2 regions of the Rhizobium viscosum genome follow, and region 1 is predicted to be linked to the other one. Evidence: riboswitches for the same ligand, from Rfam matches in the RefSeq annotation. Region 1 holds a riboswitch; the other holds the start of a gene.
What was found. Region 1 has a riboswitch for S-adenosylmethionine ahead of metA (homoserine O-acetyltransferase MetA). Riboswitches for the same ligand answer to the same signal wherever they lie in the genome.
Positions count from the first base shown of each region.

Region 2: it holds a riboswitch for S-adenosylmethionine, as region 1 does, so the genes downstream of both, H4W29_RS06785 (O-succinylhomoserine sulfhydrylase) here and metA (homoserine O-acetyltransferase MetA) in region 1, are expected to answer to the same signal.

Region 1 is NZ_JADBEC010000001.1:2,051,706-2,055,327, forward strand. Features, by position in the region: gene H4W29_RS10180 (ABC transporter ATP-binding protein/permease) at 1-1,361, opposite strand, end outside; SAM riboswitch at 1,509-1,586, shown strand; gene metA (homoserine O-acetyltransferase MetA) at 1,634-2,557, shown strand; gene H4W29_RS10190 (aldose epimerase family protein) at 2,698-3,622, shown strand, end outside.
Region 2 is NZ_JADBEC010000001.1:1,345,928-1,349,549, forward strand. Features, by position in the region: gene H4W29_RS06765 (VOC family protein) at 1-185, opposite strand, end outside; gene H4W29_RS06770 (hypothetical protein) at 542-823, shown strand; tRNA gene H4W29_RS06775 (tRNA-Gly) at 834-907, opposite strand; gene H4W29_RS06780 (2'-deoxycytidine 5'-triphosphate deaminase) at 967-2,061, opposite strand; SAM riboswitch at 2,135-2,213, shown strand; gene H4W29_RS06785 (O-succinylhomoserine sulfhydrylase) at 2,260-3,444, shown strand.

The sequences.
Region 1 (3,622 bases):
ATCGGCGGCAGACCCATCGTGCCGTGGCCCGAGGGCCATAGGCCGGCCATGGCCCGGAAGAGCAGGCGGCGGTTCACGCTGTGATCGCCGTTTATCATGACCTTTTCTCCGGCCTTGATCGTCACGTCTGTCTCGCGCAGGCGGAAGCCACCGCAGTCGTCAATATCCTCACCGAGCTTGGCAACAATCACCACATCCTTCAGCGTCAGCGTGTCGGGCGCCGTTTCCTCGTAGACAATGCCATCCTCGAACTTGAAGCCATCATCCATCTCCTGAAGCGCCTGGCGGAAATCGGTCACGCGCATCAGCGTGGCGCGCCATTCGGCAATCGGGCCAAAGTTGGCGACATACCAGCGCAGCGCCGTGTTGACCTGATTGAAAGCACCGACCGACATCATGAGCTGGCCGAAGGTGAGGCCGCCGGAGAAGTAGGCTGGCGCTGCAACGATGATCGGGATGACGATGACCAGCCAGCCATAACCCGCCGAGACCCAGGTCAGGTTGGTATTCGCCATGGCGAGCCGTTTGATGACAGCAAGGACATTGCTGATATTTTCATTGATGCGTTTGCGCTCGTTCTCTTCGCCGTGCGCCACTGTTATTGCCGGCATGTTTTCGTTGGCGTGCATCAGGGCGAAGCGCAGCTCTGCTTCCTGGGAGAAGCGGTCTGCATTGAGCTTGACGAGCTTGCGGCCAACGACCTGGCTCAATAGCGAGGCCGATGCGGCATAGAAGATCGCCGCCCAGACCATGTAGCCGGGAATGGTGAAGTTATAGCCACTGATACGAAAGATGAAGCCGCTTGAAAGCTCCCACAAAACGCCGATGAAGCTGACGAGAAGGATGGTTGACTGCAAGAGACCGAGAGCAAGATTGGTGGTGCTTTCGGCGAGGTTGCGAGAATCTTCATGCAAGCGCTGATCCGGATTGACGCCGAGGATGCCGATGGTGGAGAGCTTGAGGGCACGCTTGCGCTTGAACCATTGATCGACGAGATCGCGCGAGAGGCCTTCGCGCATGTAAAGGGCCGTCATCTGGTTCAGCCATGCTTGCAGCACGTTGAGCAGCAGCAGCGCGCCGGCGATCATCGCGAAGACTTCGAGCTGGCGGAAGAACTCGCCAAGATCACGACGCTCGAGGGAATCGTAGAAGGGAGCATTCCATTCGTTGAGGATCACCTGTCCGTAGGCGGTCGCCAGGATGATGACGACAAGCAGGATCGCAAGCCCCACGACCTTGCTGCGAACCTGCGAATTCCAGAATGCGGAGAACATCACTCCAAGTCGATATGTCAGGCTGAGATCATATCCCACCCGGTCCTGACTCTGGATGCCCTTCCCCCCTTTGACGTCAGTTTTCATTATTTTTTCCAAAATCGCCCATCACACCATTAATAACATGGGGGCGTTACTGGTCCATCAACAGATTCCACCACACATAAAGAAAGCGTGATGGCTTGTGCCGCTGCCTCTATTGACAGTTGATTCGCAGCGCGACTGGCGCTAATTAAGATGCCTCGTGGTGATTTGGCCGGCCGGCTTGCAGCCACGTTAAATAAGTCGCTAAAGGGCCGCGTGCGGACCGGTAGCGATTCTTTCGCCGCCGGTTTTTTATTTTGATCGAGTTGACCGCAATGCCCATCAAGATCCCCGATACGCTGCCCGCCTTCGAAACCCTTGTGAACGAGGGTGTGCGGGTGATGACCGAAACGGTGGCGATCCGCCAGGATATCCGCCCGCTGCAGATCGGGCTGCTCAACCTCATGCCGAACAAGATCAAAACCGAGGTGCAGATGGCACGCTTGGTAGGCGCTTCGCCGCTGCAGGTGGAATTCTCGCTGGTCCGTGTCGGCAACCACAAGGCCAAGAATACGTCTGAAGAACATCTGCTCGCCTTCTACCAGACCTGGGAGGAAGTGAAGCACCGCAAGTTTGACGGCTTCATCATCACGGGCGCGCCAATCGAGACGCTGCCCTACGAGGACGTTACCTATTGGAAGGAAATGCAGCAGATTTTCGACTGGACCCGGACGAATGTTCATTCGACCATGAATGTCTGCTGGGGTGCGATGGCGGGGATCTATCATTTCCACGGCGTGCCGAAGTATGAGCTGAAGGAAAAGGCCTTCGGCGTTTACCGCCACCGCAATCTCAAGCCGTCTTCGGTTTATCTCAACGGTTTCTCCGACAATTTCGAGGTTCCGGTGTCGCGCTGGACCGAGGTGCGCCGGGCCGACATCGAGAAAGTCGACGGCCTCGAGATCCTGATGGAATCGAGTGAGATGGGCGTCTGTCTCGTCCATGAGCCGAAGGGTCGGCGGCTCTATATCTTCAATCATGTGGAATATGATTCCACATCTCTCTCGGACGAATATTTCCGCGACGTGAATGCTGGCGTGCCGATCAAGATGCCGCACAACTACTTCCCGCATAACGATCCGGCGCTCGCGCCGCAGAACCGCTGGCGCAGCCATGCGCATCTGCTTTTCGGCAACTGGATCAACGAGATCTACCAGACGACGTCTTACGATATCGAAGAGATCGGCTCGGACATCTGAACGTCACCGGTCCGGTTTAGAAATGACGCCGTCGCATTTCTGCGGCGGCGTTTTGTTTTCCGGCCCTGCCCGGTTGCGGTTTGCGGCGAATGGGGGCAGGTTCCGGTTCCTGAATTCTAGGGATGGAGTGAGCGTCGATCATGGCGGACAAATTGGAACGGGAAGTTTTCGGACAGACGAAGGATGGAGAGGCCGTCCATCGCGTCGTCATCCGCGGGGGTGGACTGACGGTCAAGGTATTGAGCTGGGGTGCAGTCATCCAGGACGCGCGGCTAGAGGGTCATGATGCACCGCTCGTGCTCGGCTTCGAGGATTTCGCAAGTTACCTTGCTCATTCGCCCTTCTTCGGCGCGACGCCAGGACGCTGTGCCAACCGCATTGGCGACGGCAAGTTCACACTCGACGGCAAGGACTTCCAGCTCGAACTGAACGAGAAGGGCGTCACGCATCTTCACGGCGGCAGCAACAATATCGGTACACTCGTCTGGACGATCGTCGAGCACGAGTCCGACCGCGTCGTGCTGAAGATCGTCGATCCCGATGGCCGCGCCGGTTATCCGGGCAACTGCACGATCCAGGCGACCTATCGCGTGCATGGCAATGGCGAACTTTCCGTCAACTACGAGACGGTGACGGATCAGCCGACAATCGCCAATGTCTGCCAGCACTCCTATTTCAATCTCGACGGCCGGGAGGATGCACTGGCGCATGACATCATGATCGCCGCCGACCACTACCTGCCGACCAACGAGAAGCAGATACCGACCGGCGAGATCCGCTCCGTCGAGGGCACCGCGTTCGACTTCCGGGTGATGGCGCCGATGAAGCGTTTCGATGGTCAGGACCAGGCGCTCTATGACCATAATTTCTGCTTCTCGCGCGAGCGCACAGCCAAGCGCTCAGTCGTGCTTGCCCGTAGCCTGCACTCTGGCGTCTCGCTGGAAGTGCGCACGACCGAGCCGGGCGTACAGTTCTATGCTGGCTTCAAGCTCGGTGTGCCGGTGCCCGGTCTCGGTGGCCGCAAGTATGGTCCATTCGCCGGCTTTTGCCTCGAAACGCAGATCT
Region 2 (3,622 bases), 710 kb from region 1:
TGATCGGCACCGCCGAATTTCGGCAGCGGGCGGCTCAAGACGATCTCCGTTCCCTGGTCGTCATGAAGGATCGCCCGGCCGATCCGTTCGTTCATCTCCCGCAATTCCAGACCGAAATAACGCAGGAAAAAATCCGCCGTAGCGGCAATATCGGGCACGTAGAAATCAAGATGGTTCAAACGCATGTTGTCTCCTTTGAGAATAAAATCCCGGAGGAGTGCGTCTCTAACGCTCCGCATGCCGCCGGGACGCCGCATCGCATGCGGGCCACGTCGCGGGTTCTCGTGTGAAACACGGAGCAGAGCTTCCGATGATGGAAGGGACCGGGCTTACCTTATCCGGTCCTGCCTTTTTCGACAGCGTTGCTCTAGCAGATCGCGCCACGAGCGGCAACATGGTCGGCCGATTCACTTTCACCAAGCAGTAAACTTGGTCGCAAAGCTCTTCTCGAAGGGTTGAAGACACCGGCGCCGTTTGTGTCGTGAGCTTTCGTCGATTTGCGGTAGAATGGCACCGTGCTGCGGAAAGAAAGGCATCCAACATGAAACTGATCGCACTTGGCCTGATCAGCGCGCTGGCGCTCGCCGGCTGCACCACTGTCGAGTATAACGGCCCGGGCATCGAGCCTATTCCGGGCAGCATCACCTACAACGGCCAGCCGCGCACCAAACTCACGAAATCCCCTATTGGATCGACCTTCCCGCACAATTTCATCGACCAGTACGGCCGGCAGGTCGAGGAGACCTATATCATCCGCCCGGATCGGACGCTGGCGATCGCACACCGCCAATATCGGCCGATCAACATTTTCGGACGTGATTGAGAGGAGCAGTTGGAGCGGGTGAAGGGAATCGAACCCTCGTATTCAGCTTGGGAAGCTGCTGCTCTACCATTGAGCTACACCCGCCAACCGTTTGAGACTTCCAACAGATGGCCGCCGCTGTCAAGTCGCGGCATCACCGCAGATCAGATGCGGAAATGCTTCGAGAGCTTGAGACCCTGGGCCTGATAGTTGGAGCCGAGACCTGAGCCATAAAGGCTCGAAGGCTGTTCCTGCATGTGTTCGTAGATCAGGCGGCCGACGATCTGGCCGTCTTCGAGGATGAAGGGCACTTCGTGGCTGCGCACTTCCAGCACTGCGCGGCTGCCGCGCCCGCCGGCGGGGGCGTGGCCGAAGCCGGGATCGAAGAAGCCGGCATAGTGGACACGGAATTCGCCGACGAGCGGGTCGAAGGGCGTCATTTCCGCCGCATAGTCAGGCGGGACATGTACGGCCTCGCGCGAGACGAGGATATAGAACTCATCCGGATCGAGGATCAGTTCGTTGCGGCCGCGGCTGTAGAGCGGCTCCCAGAAATCGTAGATATCGTGCTGTGCCTTCTTGTCGACGTCGACGACGGCGGTGTGGTGCTTGCCGCGATAGCCGATCAGGCCGTCCTTGTCGCCCGTCAGATCGATCGACAGCGCGATGCCGCCGCCGGAGACGTTCGGCTGCTTGGCGGCGACGAGCGTTTCCGTCTCGTGCAGCTTCAGAAGATCCGGCTCGCTCAGAACCGAATGGCCAACGCGGAAGCGGATCTGTGACAGTCGCGAGCCGCGGCGCACGACGATGGGGAAAGTGCGCGGGCTGATTTCGAGATAGAGCGGGCCGGAATAGCCTGCCGGGATCTTGTCGAATTCCTGCGCGTAATCGGTGATGACGCGGGTGAAGATATCGAGACGGCCGGTCGAGCTCTTCGGATTGGCCGAAGCCGACATGTTGGCCGGCAGATCGAGATGCTCCATCAGCGGTACGATATAGACGCAGCCGGTTTCCAGCACCGCGCCTTCGCTGAGGTCGATGACATGAAGGCTCAGGCGGTCAAGCTTGTCCGAGACGAGATGGGAAGGACCGGGCATGAAGCTGGCGCGCACGCGAAAAGCCTTGGCGCCCAGCCGCAGATCCAGGCTGGCGGGCTGGACCTGGTCACGATCAAGCTCGCGCTCGCTTTGAAGACGCCCCGTTTCAAACAGCGCGGCAATTGCGCGGTCAGCCAAAATTCCAGTTTCGCGAGCCATCATGCTCCATCCATAATCCGGTCCTGACAAAACCAAAGTCGGGGAATTGACGCAAGCGCAGAACGGCAGTATTGCAAATTTATCCCGTGGTGATTTGGCCGGTCGGCTTGCAGCCACGTTAAATAAGTGGCTAAAAAGACCGGGTGTGAAACCGGTCTGCTTTTGCGGCCGGTTTTTTTGTTGTTTGAAAGTGGTGATGGCATGAGCAAGACCTGGCGCCCGGCAACCCAACTCGTCCACGGCGGAACGCTGCGCTCGCAGTATGGCGAGACTTCAGAGGCAATCTATCTCACGCAGGGCTTCGTCTACGAGACGTCTGAAGCCGCCGAAGCGCGCTTCAAGGGCGAGACCGAAGGTTTCATCTATGCGCGCTATGGCAGCCCGACCAATGACATGTTCGAAAAGCGCATGTGCATGCTGGAAGGCGCTGAAGATGCCCGCGCCACGGCATCCGGCATGGCCGCCGTCACAGCCGCCATCCTCTGCCAGCTGAAGGCGGGCGATCATATCGTCGCGGCGCGCGCGCTCTTCGGCTCCTGCCGCTGGGTGGTCGAGACGCTGGCGCCGAAATACGGCATCGACTGCACGCTGATCGACGGTCGCGACCTCGAAAACTGGGAAAAGGCTGTTACACCGAAGACCAAGGTGTTCTTCCTGGAAAGCCCGACCAACCCGACGCTGGAAGTGATCGATATCGCCGGTGTCGCCAAGCTTGCTAACCAGATCGGCGCAAAGGTCGTCGTCGACAACGTCTTTGCGACGCCGCTCTTCCAGAAGCCCTTAGAACTCGGCGCCCATATCGTCGTCTATTCCGCAACCAAGCACATTGACGGCCAGGGCCGCTGCCTCGGCGGCGTCGTTCTCTCCGACAAGGAATGGATCGACGAGAACCTGCACGACTATTTCCGCCATACAGGCCCGGCGATGTCGCCCTTCAATGCCTGGACGCTGCTGAAGGGCATCGAGACGCTGCCGCTGCGCGTCAAGCAGCAGACACAGAATGCCGCGAAGATCGCCGACTTCCTGGCCGAGCAGAACAAGGTCGCCAAGGTCATCTATCCCGGCCGCAAGGACCATCCGCAGGCCGATATCATCGCCAAGCAGATGTCGGGCGGCTCGACACTCGTCTGCTTCGAGCTGAAGGGTGGCAAGGAGGCGGCCTTCGCGCTGCAGAACGCGCTTGATATCGTCAAGATCTCCAACAATCTCGGCGACTCCAAGAGCCTGATCACCCATCCGGCCACGACCACGCACAAGAACCTGACGGACGAAGCCCGCGCCGAACTCGGCATTTCGCCGGGCACGGTACGCCTCTCGGCCGGCATCGAAGACACCGACGATCTGGTCGAGGATTTCGCCCGCGCTCTGGCCAAGGTCTCGGCCTGATCTTCTTCTCCATCGGCCCGAAAATCGGCATCGATTTTCGGGCCGTGGAAGGGTTTCAAAGAGTAGAGCGCCAAGGATCATGCCGCGACCGCAGCATTTGCCTTGAAATTAACACTGAGAGTTAGGCTTAATGAACGAAAGGCGGTCCAACCGGGGGTGGTGAGGCCGCGATCACTGT